One region of the Mesorhizobium sp. SP-1A genome, then DNA from elsewhere that is predicted to be linked to it. Evidence: predicted binding sites of a transcription regulator. Region 1 holds the regulator's gene; the other holds the start of a gene.
What was found. The regulator PhoB, encoded in region 1, activates phosphate uptake and scavenging genes when phosphate is short. The targets are predictions, from matches to a motif close to TGTCATNNANCTGTCAT.

Region 1 (7,338 bases):
CGCACCGAGCATGGCACCCAGCACCGTGCCCGAACCGCCCGCCAGAGACGTGCCGCCGATGACGGCCGCAGCGATGACGAGTAGTTCGTCCAGCGTGCCCAGCGCGTTTGTGGAAGCGTTGAGGCGCGCCGAGGAGATCGCGGCGCTGACCGTCGCCAGCACGCCCATGATGATGAACACCTTCATCGTGATCCAGCGCGTGTTGATGCCGGCCAGGTTGGCCGCCTCCGGATTGCCGCCGATGGCGAAGACATAGCGGCCGAAGCGGGTGCGGTTGGTGACGAAGGTCATGATGATGCCGACCGCGACCGCCATCAGGACGGGGATGGCGATGCCGTGGGCGATGAACAGCCCGCCCTCCGGAACGGTGATGTTGTGTGCGGCGGCATACCGGTTCACGATGCCGATCGGCCAGGGATAGGAGTTGGCGACCCAGACCGCGCCGAGGATGGCGGCGCATGCCACCGCCCCCAGGAACACCTCCGCCCACATCGGGCGCTGCGGGAATTTGAAGCGTTTGCGCTGGCGGCGGCCATTGACCAGCAGCGCGGCCACCGCAAGGCAGGAGACGAGGCCGACCACCCAGCTCCAGGTCGCGCCGATCGAGCCCTGCGGGCCGCCGCCCATGAGCTGGAAGGTGGCGTCGAGCGGGGCCACGGTGCGCCCGCTGGTGATCCACCAGGCCGCGCCGCGCCACACCAGCAGGCCGCCGAGCGTGACGATGAAGGAAGGCACTTCCATATAGGCGATGACGAAGCCCTGGAAGGCGCCGATGACGACGCCGAGCAGCAGCCCCGCGGCCAGCGCGAGCAGCCAGATCCAGGGATTTCCGAGCGACAGCCCGAAGACGCGGATCAGGATTTCGGTTTGCATCACGCCCATGACCATGCCCAGCACGCCTTCGAGCGAGCCGACGGACAGGTCGATATTGCGCATGACGATGACCAGCACCATGCCGGTCGCCATGATGGCGACGGACGAGGTCTGGACCGACAGGTTCCAGAGATTGCGCGGCGTCAGGAACAGGCGGCCGGACAGCAGATGCAGGACGACCCAGATGACGATCAGCGCCGCCACCATGCCCAGCATGCGCACATCCAGTTCGGTCGCCTTGAGGAAGCGGCCGACCGCTCCGATTTCGGATGCGCGTGCCGTGTCGACCGGCTGGCCGGTGGTCGTGTCGGTCATGATCTCCTCCCGCCGGGGTCCGTCTGGCGCAGCCTCCGACACCCGAGTCTACGGATTTTCCGACTTCCATAGAAGTCGAAAGAAAGACGCCGAGGCGATTTCACGAAGGCGCGGCGCCTGCCGAATTGCGAAAGCTCGAAGAAGTCCGGTTTCGCCGTTCGAGCGAACGGCGAAACCGGCAGAGGCGTCGATGTCGGCCTCAGTTGCAGACGGGGACGCTGCCGGCCTTCACGCCGGCGCAGACTTCGTCCTTTTTGATCCAGCCGGCGTCGATCACCACGTTGAGGTTGTCCTTGGTGATGGCGACGGGGGTCAGGAACACCGACTTGACGGTGTTGCCGCCGGGCGTGGTGAAGTCCTGCACATGCGGGATGTCGGTCATCTTCTTGCCGTCGGCGAGTTGCGAGGCGATCTCGGCGGCGTTCTTGCCGAGCTCGCGCGCGTCCTTCCACACCGACACGGTCTGGGTGCCGAGCGCGATGCGGTTCAGCGCGGCATGGTCGCCGTCCTGGCCCGAAACCGGAACGGAACCGGCAAGGCCCTGTGCCTGCAGCGCCGCGATCGCGCCGCCGGCGGTGCCGTCGTTGGAGGCCACCACCGCATCGACCTTGTTGTCGTTGGCGGTCAGGATCTGCTCCATGTTCTTCTGCGCGTTGGCCGGCAGCCAGCCGTCGGTATAGGCCTCGCCGACATTCTTGATCTTGCCGGCATCGATGGCGCCCTTCAGCACCTCCATCTGGCCGGCGAACAGGAAGTCGGCGTTCGGATCGGCGGACGAGCCCTTGATGAAGGCATAGTTGCCCTCCGGCTTGACCGCGAAGACGCCCTTCGCCTGCAGGCGGCCGACCTCCTTGTTGTCGAAGGTCAGGTAGAAGACGTCCTTGTTCTCGATCAGCCGGTCATAACCGACCACCGGAATGCCCTCGTCCAGCGCCTTCTGCACAGCCGGTCCGATGGCGGAGGCATCCTGCGCCAGAATGATGAGCGCATTGGCGCCCTGGCTGATCAGGCTCTCGACGTCGGTAAGCTGCTTTTCGGCTGAGGACTGCGCGTCGGCCGAGATGTACTTGTCGCCGGCGGCCTCGATCGCCTTCTTCATCGCGGCCTCGTCGGTTTTCCAGCGCTCTTCCTGGAAATTGGACCAGGAGACGCCGATGACCTTACCCTTGGCCTCGGCGGCCGACACCAGGGCCAGCGACATGACGGCGCCCGCCAGAACGGCGGCAGTGATCTTCCTCATGATTTCCTCCCTGCGCCCAACGGCGCCTGCGAACTTCTACGGGCCGTATCGAAGCTTTTTTTCGAGCTTCGAAAAAAGCGTGACCTAAGCGAAGGCGGCTGTCAACGGGGATTCGCGCGGCGTCATAATTTTTTTCGAGCTCCGAAATTAATATATGACAGCGGACCGCTATTCTGCCACTATCTGGTCGAAAGCCGAGAGATGATCATACGGTATCGGCGCGAGGAAGACGAGCCCATGACCGTCGGCATCCGCCACGACGACCTGCGCCGGAGCAACCGCGCCATGGTGATCGCGGCCGTGCGGCGCAGCGGCCAGCCTTCGCGCACGGAGATCGCGGCGATCACCGGCCTCAGCAATTCGACCATTTCGGCCATCTCGTCCGATCTCATCGCCGAAGGCGTGCTTGCCCAGAGCCGTGGCGGCGCCTCGCCGCTGAAGCGCGGGCGGCCGCAGATCGGACTGGAACTCGATCCGCGGGCCGCCGCGGTGGTGACCCTGGTGCTGTCCCTGAATTTCCTGGCCGTCACGGTGATCGACTATGCCGGCCGCGTCGTCACCGAGGAGCAGCGCCGGCTGGACACGCTCGCCCTGCCCCGCGCCGCGCTGGCGGACGCCTGCGTTTCGATCGTGCGCGACCGGCTGCGGGATCCGGCGGTTGCGGGCAGGCGCGTGCTGCGCATCGCGCTCGCGGTGCAGGGCATAACCGATTCCCGCGCCCGCACCATGCTGTGGTCGCCGATCACCCCGCACACGGACATTCCCTTGGCGGATGTGCTGGAAGACGTCTTCGGCATTCCGACCACGATGGAAAACGACTGCAACATGATGGCGGTGGGGCTGCGCTGGCGCGGCACCGACCGCTATCGCCATGATTTCATCGCCATGCTGCTGTCGCACGGCATCGGCATGGGCATCGTGCTCAATGGCGAGTTGTTCGTCGGCACGCATTCCTCGGGCGGCGAGTTCGGCCACATGATCCACCGGCCCGGCGGCGCGCTGTGCCGCTGCGGGCGGCGCGGCTGCGTGGAAGCCTATGCCGGCAACTATGCGATCTGGCGCAACGCCCACGGCCTCGGCGAGGACACGCCCCCGGCAGACATCGGCGACGCCGACATGAAGGCGCTGGCCGACAAGGCGCGCGCTGCGGAGGGGCCGGAACGCGAAGCCTATCGCAAGGCCGGCGAGGCGCTCGGCTATGGGCTGGGCAGCCTGTTCGCGCTCATTGACCCGGCGCCCGTCACCATGGTCGGCGTGGGCGCCACGGCTTTCGACCTGATCGAGCCCGCGCTGCGGCAGGCGATCGCCCGCACGGCGGGCGGCCAGCATTCAGGCTCCATCTCCTTCGATACGGAGCCGGACGAACTCGCCCTGATCCGCGAAGGCTGCGCCATGCGCGCGCTGACCTTCGTCGACCAGGAGATCCTGGCGCCCGGCCAGCAAGGCCAGCCCGCCGGATAAGCAAACTCCCCGTCGGTAATCAGTCTTCGCGGATCGCGTAGCCGGAGCCGCGGATGGTGCGGATGACATCGGGCATGCGGCCGTTGTTGACCGCCTTGCGCAGCCGCCCGACATGGACGTCCACCGTGCGCTCGTCGATATAGATCGTCTCGCCCCACACATTGTCGAGCAGTTGCGCCCGCGAGAACACGCGGCCCGGATGCCGCATCATGAATTCCAGCAGCCGGAACTCGGTCGGGCCGAGCTTGATCTCGGCCTTCTTGCGGTAGACGCGGTGGGACTCGCGGTCGAGCACGATGTCGCCTACCTTGAGCACCGAAGACAGCACTTCCGGTTTGGCCCGGCGCAGCAGCGCCTTCACCCGTGCCATGAATTCCGGCATCGAGAACGGCTTGACCAGATAGTCGTCTGCGCCGGTGGAAAGCCCGCGCACGCGGTCGCTTTCCTCTCCGCGCGCCGTCAGCATGATCACCGGCAGCCGTTCCGTGTCGGGCCGCATCCGGAGGCGTCGGCACAGTTCGATGCCCGACACCGCCGGCACCATCCAGTCCAGCACCAGCAGGTCCGGCACGTGCTCCTGCAGCCTGATCTCGGCCTCGTCGCCCCGCGCCACCACCTCGACCTGGTAGCCCTCGGATTCCAGATTGTAGCGAAGCAGAACGCCCAGCGGCTCCTCGTCCTCCACCACCATGATACGCGGTGCAATCATCTGGCTGTCCCGTCCTTACGCCGCAGGCGCCGACATGGCCGTCTCGTCATGTTTCGGCCGGTTGGGCGACAGTTGCTCGCCGGTGAGCACATAATAGGCATTCTCGGCGATGTTCGTCACATGGTCGCCGATGCGCTCCAGATTCTTGGCGCAGAACAGCAGATGCGTGCAGGCGGTGATGTTGCGCGGGTCCTCCATCATGTAGGTCAGGAGTTCGCGGAACACGGAGGTGTATTTCTCGTCGATGCGCGCGTCGTTGTCGCGCAGCGTCGCCAGCGCGGCGGCATTGCCTGCCGCATATTCCTCGCCCACGCCCGACACCTGCTCGAGCACCAGTTCCGCCATCGAGTCGATGGAATGCGCCAGCTCGCGCGGCACCATGCCCTGCCCGACCGCGCCGACGCGCTTGGCGATGTTCTTGGCGAGATCGCCTATGCGTTCGAAATCGCCGGCCATGCGGATCGCCCCGACCACCGAGCGCAGGTCGTCGGCCATCGGCTGGCGCTTGGCGATCAGCGTGATGGCGCGCGTGTCCAGTTCGCGCTGGCGCGCGTCCATGATGGCGTCGTCGGAGACGACGCGCTGGGCCAGCGCGTTGTCGGCCTCTATGAGGGCCCGGGTCGAATCCGCGACCATTGCCCCGGCGAGTTCGCCCATGTCGCGCATCAGCTTGCCGACCTGCTTCAGGTCTTCGTCGAAGGAGGAGACGATATGTTCGCTCATGGTCCTGTCTTCTTTCGCAGCCGATGTCAGCCGAAGCGGCCGGTGATGTAGTCCTGCGTGCGCTTCTCGCGCGGCGAGGTGAAGATCTTCTCGGTACGGTCGAATTCGATCAGTTCGCCCAGATACATGAAGGCGGTCTTGCTGGAGACGCGCGCGGCCTGCTGCATGTTGTGGGTGACGATGACGATGGTGTAGTCGGCCTGCAATTCGTCGATCAGTTCCTCGATCTTGGCGGTGGACAGCGGGTCGAGCGCCGATGCCGGCTCGTCGAGCAGGATCACTTCCGGCTTCACGGCCACGGTGCGGGCGATGCACAGCCGCTGCTGCTGGCCGCCCGACAGCGACAGGCCGCTGGCATGGAGCTTGTCCTTGACCTCGCCCCACAGCGCGGCGCGCTTCAGCGCCTGTTCCACGCGGCCGTCGATCTCGGATTTCGACAGCTTCTCGTAGAGCCGGATGCCGAAGGCGATGTTCTCGTAGATCGACATCGGAAACGGCGTCGGCTTCTGGAACACCATGCCGATCTTGGTGCGCAACAGGTTCAGGTCCTGCGAGCGCGCCAGGATATTGTCGCCGTCGAGCAACACCTCGCCTTCGGCGCGCTGCTTGGGATAAAGCTCGTAGATGCGGTTCAGCACGCGCAGCAGCGTGGACTTGCCGCAACCCGAGGGGCCGATGAAGGCGGTGACGCTGCGCTCGGGCAGGGACAATGAAATGTCCTTCAGCGCCTTGGACTCGCCGTAGTAGAAATTGAGGTTCTTCACCTCGATCTTGGCCTTCTCGACGACCGGTTCGGCCATGACGGTTTCAGCGGACAACATCGGTTTCATCTGTCCTCTCTAAAGCTTGCGTCCGGTCAGGCTTCTGGCGAAGATCGACAGCCCCAGGACGGTGAGCGTGATGATGAGGGCGCCGGTCCAGGCCAGTTGCTGCCACTCCTCATAGGGGCTGAGCGCGAACTGGAAGATGGTGACCGGCAGGCTCGCCATCGGCGCGTTGAGGTTGCTCGACCAGAACTGGTTGTTGAGCGCGGTGAACAGGAGCGGCGCCGTCTCGCCCGAGATGCGGGCGATGGCCAGCAAGATGCCGGTGACGATGCCGGACAGGGCCGCGCGGTAGGCGACGGAACGGATCACCACCCAGCGCGGTGCGCCGATGGCCGTGCCCGCCTCGCGCAGCGCGTTCGGCACCAGGTTCAGCATGTCCTCCGTGGTGCGCACCACCACGGGAATGACCAGGATGGCCAGCGCCACGGCACCGGCGAGCCCTGAGAAATGCCCCATCGGCCTCACCATAAGCTCGTAGACGAACAGGCCGATGATGATCGACGGCGCCGACAGGAGGATGTCGTTGATGAAGCGCACCACCGTGGTCAGCGTCGAGTACCGTCCGTATTCGGCCATGTATGTGCCCGCGAGCACGCCGATGGGCGTGCCGACGACGACGGCGATGATCGTCATCGCCACCGAGCCGGCGATGGCGTTGAGCAGGCCGCCGGCGTCGCCCGGAGGCGGCGTCATCTCGGTGAAGACCGCAAGCGAAAGGCCTGAAAGCCCTTTGTAGACCAGCGCGCCGAGGATCAGCGCCAACCAGGCGAGGCCGATGCCGGCCGCGACGAGGCACAGCGTCATCATCACCGCGTTCCTGGCCTTGCGGCGGCTGTGGAGCGAAGAGGCTGCGGACATGGCTCAGGCTCCCGTACGGCGTTCGAGGCGCAGCAGCATGAAACGCGCGGCGGCGAGGATCAGAAAGGTGATGACGAACAGGATGAGGCCCAGCGCCACCAGCGAGGACGTATAAAGCTCGCCGTCCGCCTCGGTGAACTCGTTGGCGATGGTGGCCGAGATCGTGGTGCCCGGCGCGAACAGCGAGGCGCTGATACGGTGCGCGTTGCCGATCACGAAAGTCACCGCCATCGTCTCGCCCAGCGCGCGGCCGAGCCCGAGCATGACGCCGCCCATGATGCCGACGCGGGTGTAGGGAATGACGATGCGGCGCATCACCTCCCAGGTGGTGC
Region 2 (7,338 bases), on a different contig from region 1:
CGGCCACGCGGTCGCAGGTCGTGAACAGCGAATCGAGATCGTGCGTAACCATGTAGACCGTCAGTCCCATCGTGTCGCGAAGCTTGATGACCAGTTCGTCGAACTCCGCCGCGCTGATCGGATCGAGGCCCGAAGTCGGCTCGTCCAGAAACAGGATGTCGGGATCGAGCGCGAGCGCGCGCGCCAAGGCCGCTCGCTTGATCATGCCGCCGGACAATTCTGACGGGAACTTCGCGGCATCGTCGGCCGACAGCCCGACCAGTTCGATCTTCAGCAGGGCGAGTTCGTCCATCAGTTTTTTCGGCAGATCGAGATATTCCCGCATCGGGACCTGGATGTTCTCCAGCACTGTCAGCGCCGAGAACAGCGCGCCCTGCTGGAACAGCACGCCCAACCGCATATCGACGGCGACCTTCTCGGCGTCGTTCGCCTTGCCCACATCGACGCCGAAAATCCTGATCGTGCCGGAACGCTTCTCCGTAAGCCCCAGTATCGTGCGCAGAAGCACCGACTTGCCGCCGCCCGAGGCGCCGACGAAGCCGAGAATCTCCCCGCGCTTCACGTCCAGCGACAAATGCTCCAGCACCGTGCGGTCGCCGAAGGCGACGGTGACGTCGTGCACCGACAAGACGGTTTCGTCCTTTTGGCTCCCCTCCTGCGTCTCGGGCTGCTTTTCCACCGCCGCCATGTCAGAACCCTATCGCGGCGTAGAAGATAGCGAACAGCCCGTCGAGGATGATGACCACGAAGATCGACTTCACCACCGAAGCGGTGACGTGGAGGCCGAGCGATTCGGCGCTGCCGCCCACCTTCATGCCTTCGACGGACGCTATGATACCGATGATGATGGCCATGAACGGCGCCTTGATCAGGCCGGCGAAAATGGTGCTGAGGTCGATGGCGGCGCGCAGCCGATCCAGGAAGGCGGCCGGCGGAATGCCGGAATAGAGGTCCGCGGCCAGCATACCGCCGCCCAGCGCAGCGAAATTGGCCAATATGGTCAGGCACGGCAGCGCCACGACCAGCGCGACAAGCCGCGGGAACACGAGCACGCCTATCGGGTTCAGGCCGATGACCTTTAGCGCATCGACTTCCTCGCGCATCTTCATTGAGCCGATCTCGGCGGTGATGGCGCTGCCCGAGCGGCCCGCGATCATGATCGCGGTCATGAGCACGCCCAGTTCGCGCAGGACCAGCACGCCCACCAGGTCGACCACGAAAATGTCGGCGCCGAAATAGCGCAACTGGTAGGCGCCCTGCTGCGCCACGATGGCGCCGACGATCAGCGACATCAGCGACACCACCGGGATGGCGCCCACCCCCATCCGGTCGATCTGGTTGAAGATCGCCGCCGGATTGATCGCATGGCCGCGGCCGAGCTTCATCTGCGCGCCGCCTATGGTCGCGCCCAGTATGTTCATGGCCGCGATGAAGTCGTCGCACATGCTGTAGACGCCGCGCCCGATGGCCTCCAGCCCCCGGATGACGATGTTCGGCGCAAGGGCGGGCCTGGCGTCGGTGTTGCGGCCGGTGGCTTCGCCGACCGCGTCCAGCAACGTCGCGGCGATCTTGCTCTGGCCCTGGATCGTGACCTCGACGCCGCGCTTCTCATTGACCTCGATCAGGCGTTCGATCAGCCAGGCGCCTGCGGTGTCCATGCGGCCGACCTGCGAAAGATCGAGCGCCAGGCGCTTGTGGCCGCCGCGCCGCTCTATGGCGCGCATCTCGGCGTCGACCGTTGCCACCCTTCGGGTCGTCCAGTTGCCGGAGAAGGCACAGCCGAGAAGATCGCCCTCCTCGCCAACGGCGACACGCGGCTGCTGGTCGTCGCGGGCGGCGGCCTTGCTGCTTGCGTCCTGTTTGCCGATGGTCAACATGGCGTCCTGTTTAGCCCGGCAGGCACAGGCTGTCGATTTCGACAAACCCCGTCTACCCCATTGTCGGAGAAGAAAAATATGACGCGTGTCATTTCGGTTGAAACCGAACGGTTTCCCATAGCTGGCGTCTTCACCATTTCACGCGGCTCCAAGACCGAAGCCGAGGTCATAAGCTGCATGATTCGCGAAAACGGCAACGCCGGGCGCGGCGAATGCGTTCCCTATCGCCGCTATGGCGAGACGATCGAGGGCGTGGCGGCGGCCATCGAATCCATGCGCGCGCGGCTGGAGGCCGGCATGACGCGTTCGGAGCTTCTGCAGGCCATGCCCGGCGGCGCGGCCCGGAACGCCATCGACTGCGCGCTCTGGGACCTCGAAGCCAAGGCGAGCGGCGTTTCCGTGGCGGAACGCCTGCGCCTCAGCCCGCGCCCGCTCGAAACCGCCTATACGCTGTCCCTCGGCGAGCCTGAAGCCATGGCCCGTCAGGCGCGCGACAACGCCTTCCGGCCGCTGCTCAAGGTCAAGCTGGGCGGCGGAAACGACATCGCGCGACTGAGGGCGGTGCGGCAGGCCGCGCCGCGCAGCCGCATCATCGTCGATGCCAACGAAGGCTGGAGCGAGCGCGACATCGTGGCCAACATGGCGGCCGCCGCCGAGTTGGGGGTGGCTCTCATCGAACAGCCCCTGCCCGCCGGACAGGACGGGATGCTGCGCGACATTGCGCATCCGGTGCCCATATGCGCCGACGAAAGCGTGCATGAGGCAAAGGACCTCGACCGGCTCACGGGGCTTTACGAGGCCGTCAACATCAAGCTGGACAAGGCCGGAGGCCTGACCGCGGCGCTGCTGTTGCGCGATCGCGCGCGCGAACTCGGCTTCGCCGTCATGGTGGGCTGCATGGTGGGCACCTCGCTCGCCATGGCGCCGGCCGTTCTGCTGGCGCAGGGGGCCGATTTCGTGGACCTCGACGGTCCGCTCCTGCTCGCAAGGGACCGGGAGCCCGGCCTCGTCTACGAAGGTTCGCTGGTTTCAGCGCCGACGCCGACGCTTTGGGGCTGAGCGCGCCGCAAGCCAGATCAGCCCCAGGCCGACCAGCGCCACCGGCACCATGGCGTAGAAACCATCGACGCCGAAGCGGTCGTAGAGCGGCCCCGATACCAGGGTGACGCCGGCCATGCTGACGCCGTTGGCAAAATAGGCGATGCCCTGCGCGGCACCGGTCTGCTCGTCCGGCACGGTTTCGCCGATCATCTTCTGCAGGCCGATCAGGATCAGCGCCGTGGAGACCGAGTGCAGCGCCTGCACGCCGAAGAAGCCCGCCATGCCGAGCCCGAGCGGCCACACCAGCGGATAGGCGATCCACCGCACCACCGCGCCTATGCCGGCCATGACCATGACCGAGACGACGGAAAACCTTCCGAACAGCCGGTTGAAGGCGACGAACATGCAGACTTCGCACACGACGCCGAACGCCCACAGCAGCCCGACCGTCGAATCGCCGAGGCCGACCGATTTCCAGTAGATCGACGCAAAGCCGTACAGAAAGCCGTGGCTGCCGATGATGACGCCCGCGCCCGTGGCGAAGCAGAGAAAATAGGCATTGAGCAGCTTGGGCGCCTTGTCCTGGATGTCGGCGGCCGAAAGCGGGGAAGCCAGCCGGGGCGGACCGAGACGCGGCGCGAAGACCGCCGCCGCCAGCGCCAGGCAGAAGGACAGGAAAAGAATCGATGGCACCGCGCCGGACCCCGTGGCCGCCAGGATGAAGCCGCCGGCGAGATTGGCGCACAGGAAGGAGATCGACCCCCAGATGCGCATCGCAGGGTAGTTCGAGCCGAAGCGGCGCACGCCCGAGAGCGCCAGCGAATCGGCAATGGGCGAATGCGGCGTCCACACCACCGCGAGCACCAGCGAGACGGCCAATACCGTCGCATAGCTCGGTTCCAGGAAATAGCCGGCCGAAGCAAGCACGGAGGCGGCCACCAGCGCGATATAGACGTCGGCGCGGTCCCGAGCCTTGTCCGCCAATGCCGTGAACAGCGGCGTCGTCGCGACGCGCAGGAACATCGGCGCGGAGAGGATGATGGCGATCTTCTCCGGATCGAACCCCTTCGCCTCGAGCCAGACGGGAAAGTAAGGCAGGTAAATGCCGTTGGGCACCAGAAGCGTGAAGAACAGCGCGGACATGCGCGGCTCGAACAGGCGCGGCTTGATCTTCCGTTCTGGCGATAGAGGCGGCAGGCGCATCCGTGGCGATCCGTCGGCGCGGATCGGACGGCTGAACTCCGCGCACGCAGCCGCCATAACATGGCTGTCTACGGTGCGATACTGGCTGGACCAGTCGATTTACGTGCAGAGCGGGCTCAAGCCGCCTCGGAGATGCGCGTTCCGATTGCCGGCGCCACCGGAATGCCGAGCAAGGGCGGCCGCTGCGGCAGGACGTGCGGCCAATGCAGGATCTCTATCCGGCCGTCGAAGTGCTCGACCGCCGCGGTGCAGCTTTCCACCCAGTCGCCGGTGTTGATGTACTGCACATCGCCGAAGACGGCGTTCGCCGCATGATGGATGTGTCCGCAGACCACGCCGTCCACCTTGCAGCGGCGCGCCTCTTCCGCCAGCACCTCTTCGAAGGCGCCGATGAAGTTCACCGCCTTCTTCACCTTGACCTTGGCCCAGGACGAGAACGACCAGTAGGGCATGCCGAACAACTGGCGGAAACGCCCGATCACGCGGTTGACGAACATCGCGGCGTCGTAGGCATAGTCGCCGAAATAGGCCAGCCAGCGCACGTTGTGGACGACGGTGTCGAACTGGTCGCCGTGGATGACCAGAAATCGCCGACCGTCCGCCGTTTCATGGATGGCGCGGTCGGCCACGACGATGCCGCCGAAATGCACGCCCTGGAACTGGCGCGCGAATTCGTCATGATTGCCGGCGATATAGGTGACGCGGGCGCCTTTGCGCGCCTTGCGCAGCAGTTTCTGCACCACGTCGTTATGGCTTTGCGGCCAATGCCAGTTTCGCCGCAGACGCCAGCCGTCGACGATATCGCCGACCAGATAGACGGTGTCGGCATCGTGATGGCGCAGGAAATCGATCAGGAACTCTGCCTTCGCCGCCCGCGAGCCGAGATGGACGTCGGAAATGAAGATGCTGCGGAATATGCGGGGTTCGGGGCCGGGCATCGCGTTCTCGCCTTTCATGCCCTCGCCTATGCCCAGATTCATGCAACAGCCATATGACGGTTGCGGTCCGCCCGGCGACGGGAGTAAGCCAGCAGGAAACGCACAGGAGTATTTCGACATGGATCTCGGCATCCGCGGCAGGAAGGCCATCATCTGCGCCTCGAGCAAGGGGCTGGGGCGCGGTTGCGCCGCCGCGCTGGCCGAAGCCGGCTGCGACATCGTCGTGAACGGCCGCAATGCCGAACTGCTGGCAGGCACGGCAGCCGAACTGCGGCAGGCATACGGGGTAAAGGTCACCGAAGTTCCCGGAGATGTCTCAAGGCCCGATATCCAGGCGGCGCTGCTGGCCGCCTGCCCGGAGCCTGACATCCTGGTCAACAACAATGGCGGCCCGCCCTTCCGCGACTTCCGCGAACTCGACCGCGCTAAGATCCTGGAAGGCGTCACTAACAACATGGTGACGCCGATCGAGCTGGTCCAGGCCGTGGTCGACGGCATGGCGGCGCGCGGCTTCGGCCGCATCGTCAACATCACCTCGCTGTCGGTCTATACGCCTATTCCCAGGCTCGACCTGTCCTCGGGCGCGCGTGCCGGGCTGACCTCGTTCCTCGCCGGGGTAGCGCGCACCGTGGCCGACCGGAACGTCACCATCAACAACCTGCTGCCCGGCAAGCTGGACACCGACCGGCTGCGCGGCCCGCACGAGGCCGGAACCGTGGAAGACCCGAAGGCGGCCGCGGAGCGCAAGGCCCGCATCAGCGCCGACGTGCCGGCAAAGAGGCTCGGCACGCCGGAGGAATTCGGCCAGATCTGCGCCTTCCTGTGTTCGGTCTATGCGGGCTACATCACCGGCCAGAATATCCCCGTGGACGGCGGTCTCTACGTCAGCGCGTTCTGACCTGCGGCCAAACGCCTGATACACTTCAGCAGCTTTCTCAGGCAAGCTGCTGATAATTTTCTATTTTCCGTAACATTGGCATGGTCATGCGAGGCGGCGCTTTCCCGCGTCGAAAAAACGTTTTGGCGTGCTAAAAGGGTCAAAAGGACAAGAAAGGGACGCCAGCATGGGCATTCAGGATGAAAAGACGCTGCGATCCGATCTGCAGGAAGCGGCCCTTTTCTTTCACAAATATCCCGTTCCCGGAAAGCTGGAAATCCAGGCCACCAAGCCACTCGGCAACCAGCGGGACCTGGCGCTGGCCTATTCGCCCGGCGTGGCGGCCCCATGCCTTGCCATCAAGGATGATCCCGCGACCGCGGCCGACTATACGGCGCGGGCGAATCTCGTGGCCGTGATCTCCAATGGCACGGCCGTTCTCGGCCTGGGCAATATCGGCCCGCTTGCCTCCAAGCCGGTGATGGAGGGCAAGGCGGTGCTGTTCAAGAAATTCGCCGGCATCGACGTGTTCGACATCGAGATCGACGCGCCCGGCATCGAACGCATGGTCGAGACCATCTCCGCGCTCGAACCCACCTTCGGCGGCATCAACCTGGAAGACATCAAGGCGCCGGAATGCTTCGAGGTCGAGGAGCAGCTGAAGGCGCGCATGCGCATCCCGGTCTTCCATGACGACCAGCACGGCACCGCCATCATCGTCGCGGCGGCTGTCCTCAACGCGCTGGAACTGGCCGGCAAGAAGATCGAGGAGGTGAAGATCGTCACCTCCGGTGCGGGCGCGGCCGCGCTCGCCTGCCTCAACCTGCTCGTCTCGCTGGGGGCGAATGTCGACAACATCTGGGTCACCGACCGTTTCGGCGTCGCCTACAAGGGCCGGACCGACGAGATGGACCGGTGGAAAGACGTCTATGTGAAAGACACCGAACACCGCACGCTGGCCGACGTGCTGCCGGGCGCCGACGTGTTCCTCGGCCTGTCGGCCGCAGGCGTGTTGAAGCCGGAACTGCTGCATCTGATGGCGCCGAACCCGCTGATCCTGGCGCTCGCGAACCCCACCCCGGAGATCATGCCGGACATGGCGCGCGCGGCGCGGCCCGACGCCATGATCTGCACCGGCCGTTCCGATTTTCCCAACCAGGTCAATAACGTAATCTGCTTTCCTTACATTTTCCGTGGAGCGCTGGACTGCGGTGCGAGCGCCATCAACGAGGAGATGAAGATGGCGGCGGTGCGCGCCATAGCCGCGCTTGCCCGCGAGGAACCGTCGGACGTCGCCGCGCGCGCCTATTCCGGCGAAACGCCGATGTTCGGCCCGGATTTCCTGATCCCCTCGCCGTTCGATCCGCGCCTCATCTTGCGGGTGGCGCCGGCGGTCGCGCGG

Region 2: a site for PhoB is predicted at 5,102-5,118, ahead of QU595_RS06930 (UDP-2,3-diacylglucosamine diphosphatase). Genes of this name have one in related genera too.

Annotation. Positions count from the first base shown of each region.
Region 1 covers NZ_JAVXZD010000004.1:189,019-196,356, reverse strand. The annotation lists gene QU595_RS19285 (sugar ABC transporter permease) at 1-1,188, opposite strand, end outside; gene xylF (D-xylose ABC transporter substrate-binding protein) at 1,388-2,428, opposite strand; gene QU595_RS19275 (ROK family protein) at 2,666-3,889, shown strand; gene phoB (phosphate regulon transcriptional regulator PhoB) at 3,909-4,598, opposite strand; gene phoU (phosphate signaling complex protein PhoU) at 4,614-5,321, opposite strand; gene pstB (phosphate ABC transporter ATP-binding protein PstB) at 5,348-6,151, opposite strand; gene pstA (phosphate ABC transporter permease PstA) at 6,161-7,006, opposite strand; gene pstC (phosphate ABC transporter permease subunit PstC) at 7,010-7,338, opposite strand, start outside.
Region 2 covers NZ_JAVXZD010000001.1:1,422,367-1,429,704, reverse strand. The annotation lists gene QU595_RS06950 (ABC transporter ATP-binding protein) at 1-688, opposite strand, end outside; gene QU595_RS06945 (ABC transporter permease) at 690-1,877, opposite strand; gene dgcA (N-acetyl-D-Glu racemase DgcA) at 1,956-2,936, shown strand; gene QU595_RS06935 (MFS transporter) at 2,907-4,121, opposite strand; gene QU595_RS06930 (UDP-2,3-diacylglucosamine diphosphatase) at 4,238-5,059, opposite strand; gene QU595_RS06925 (SDR family oxidoreductase) at 5,178-5,957, shown strand; gene QU595_RS06920 (NADP-dependent malic enzyme) at 6,124-7,338, shown strand, end outside.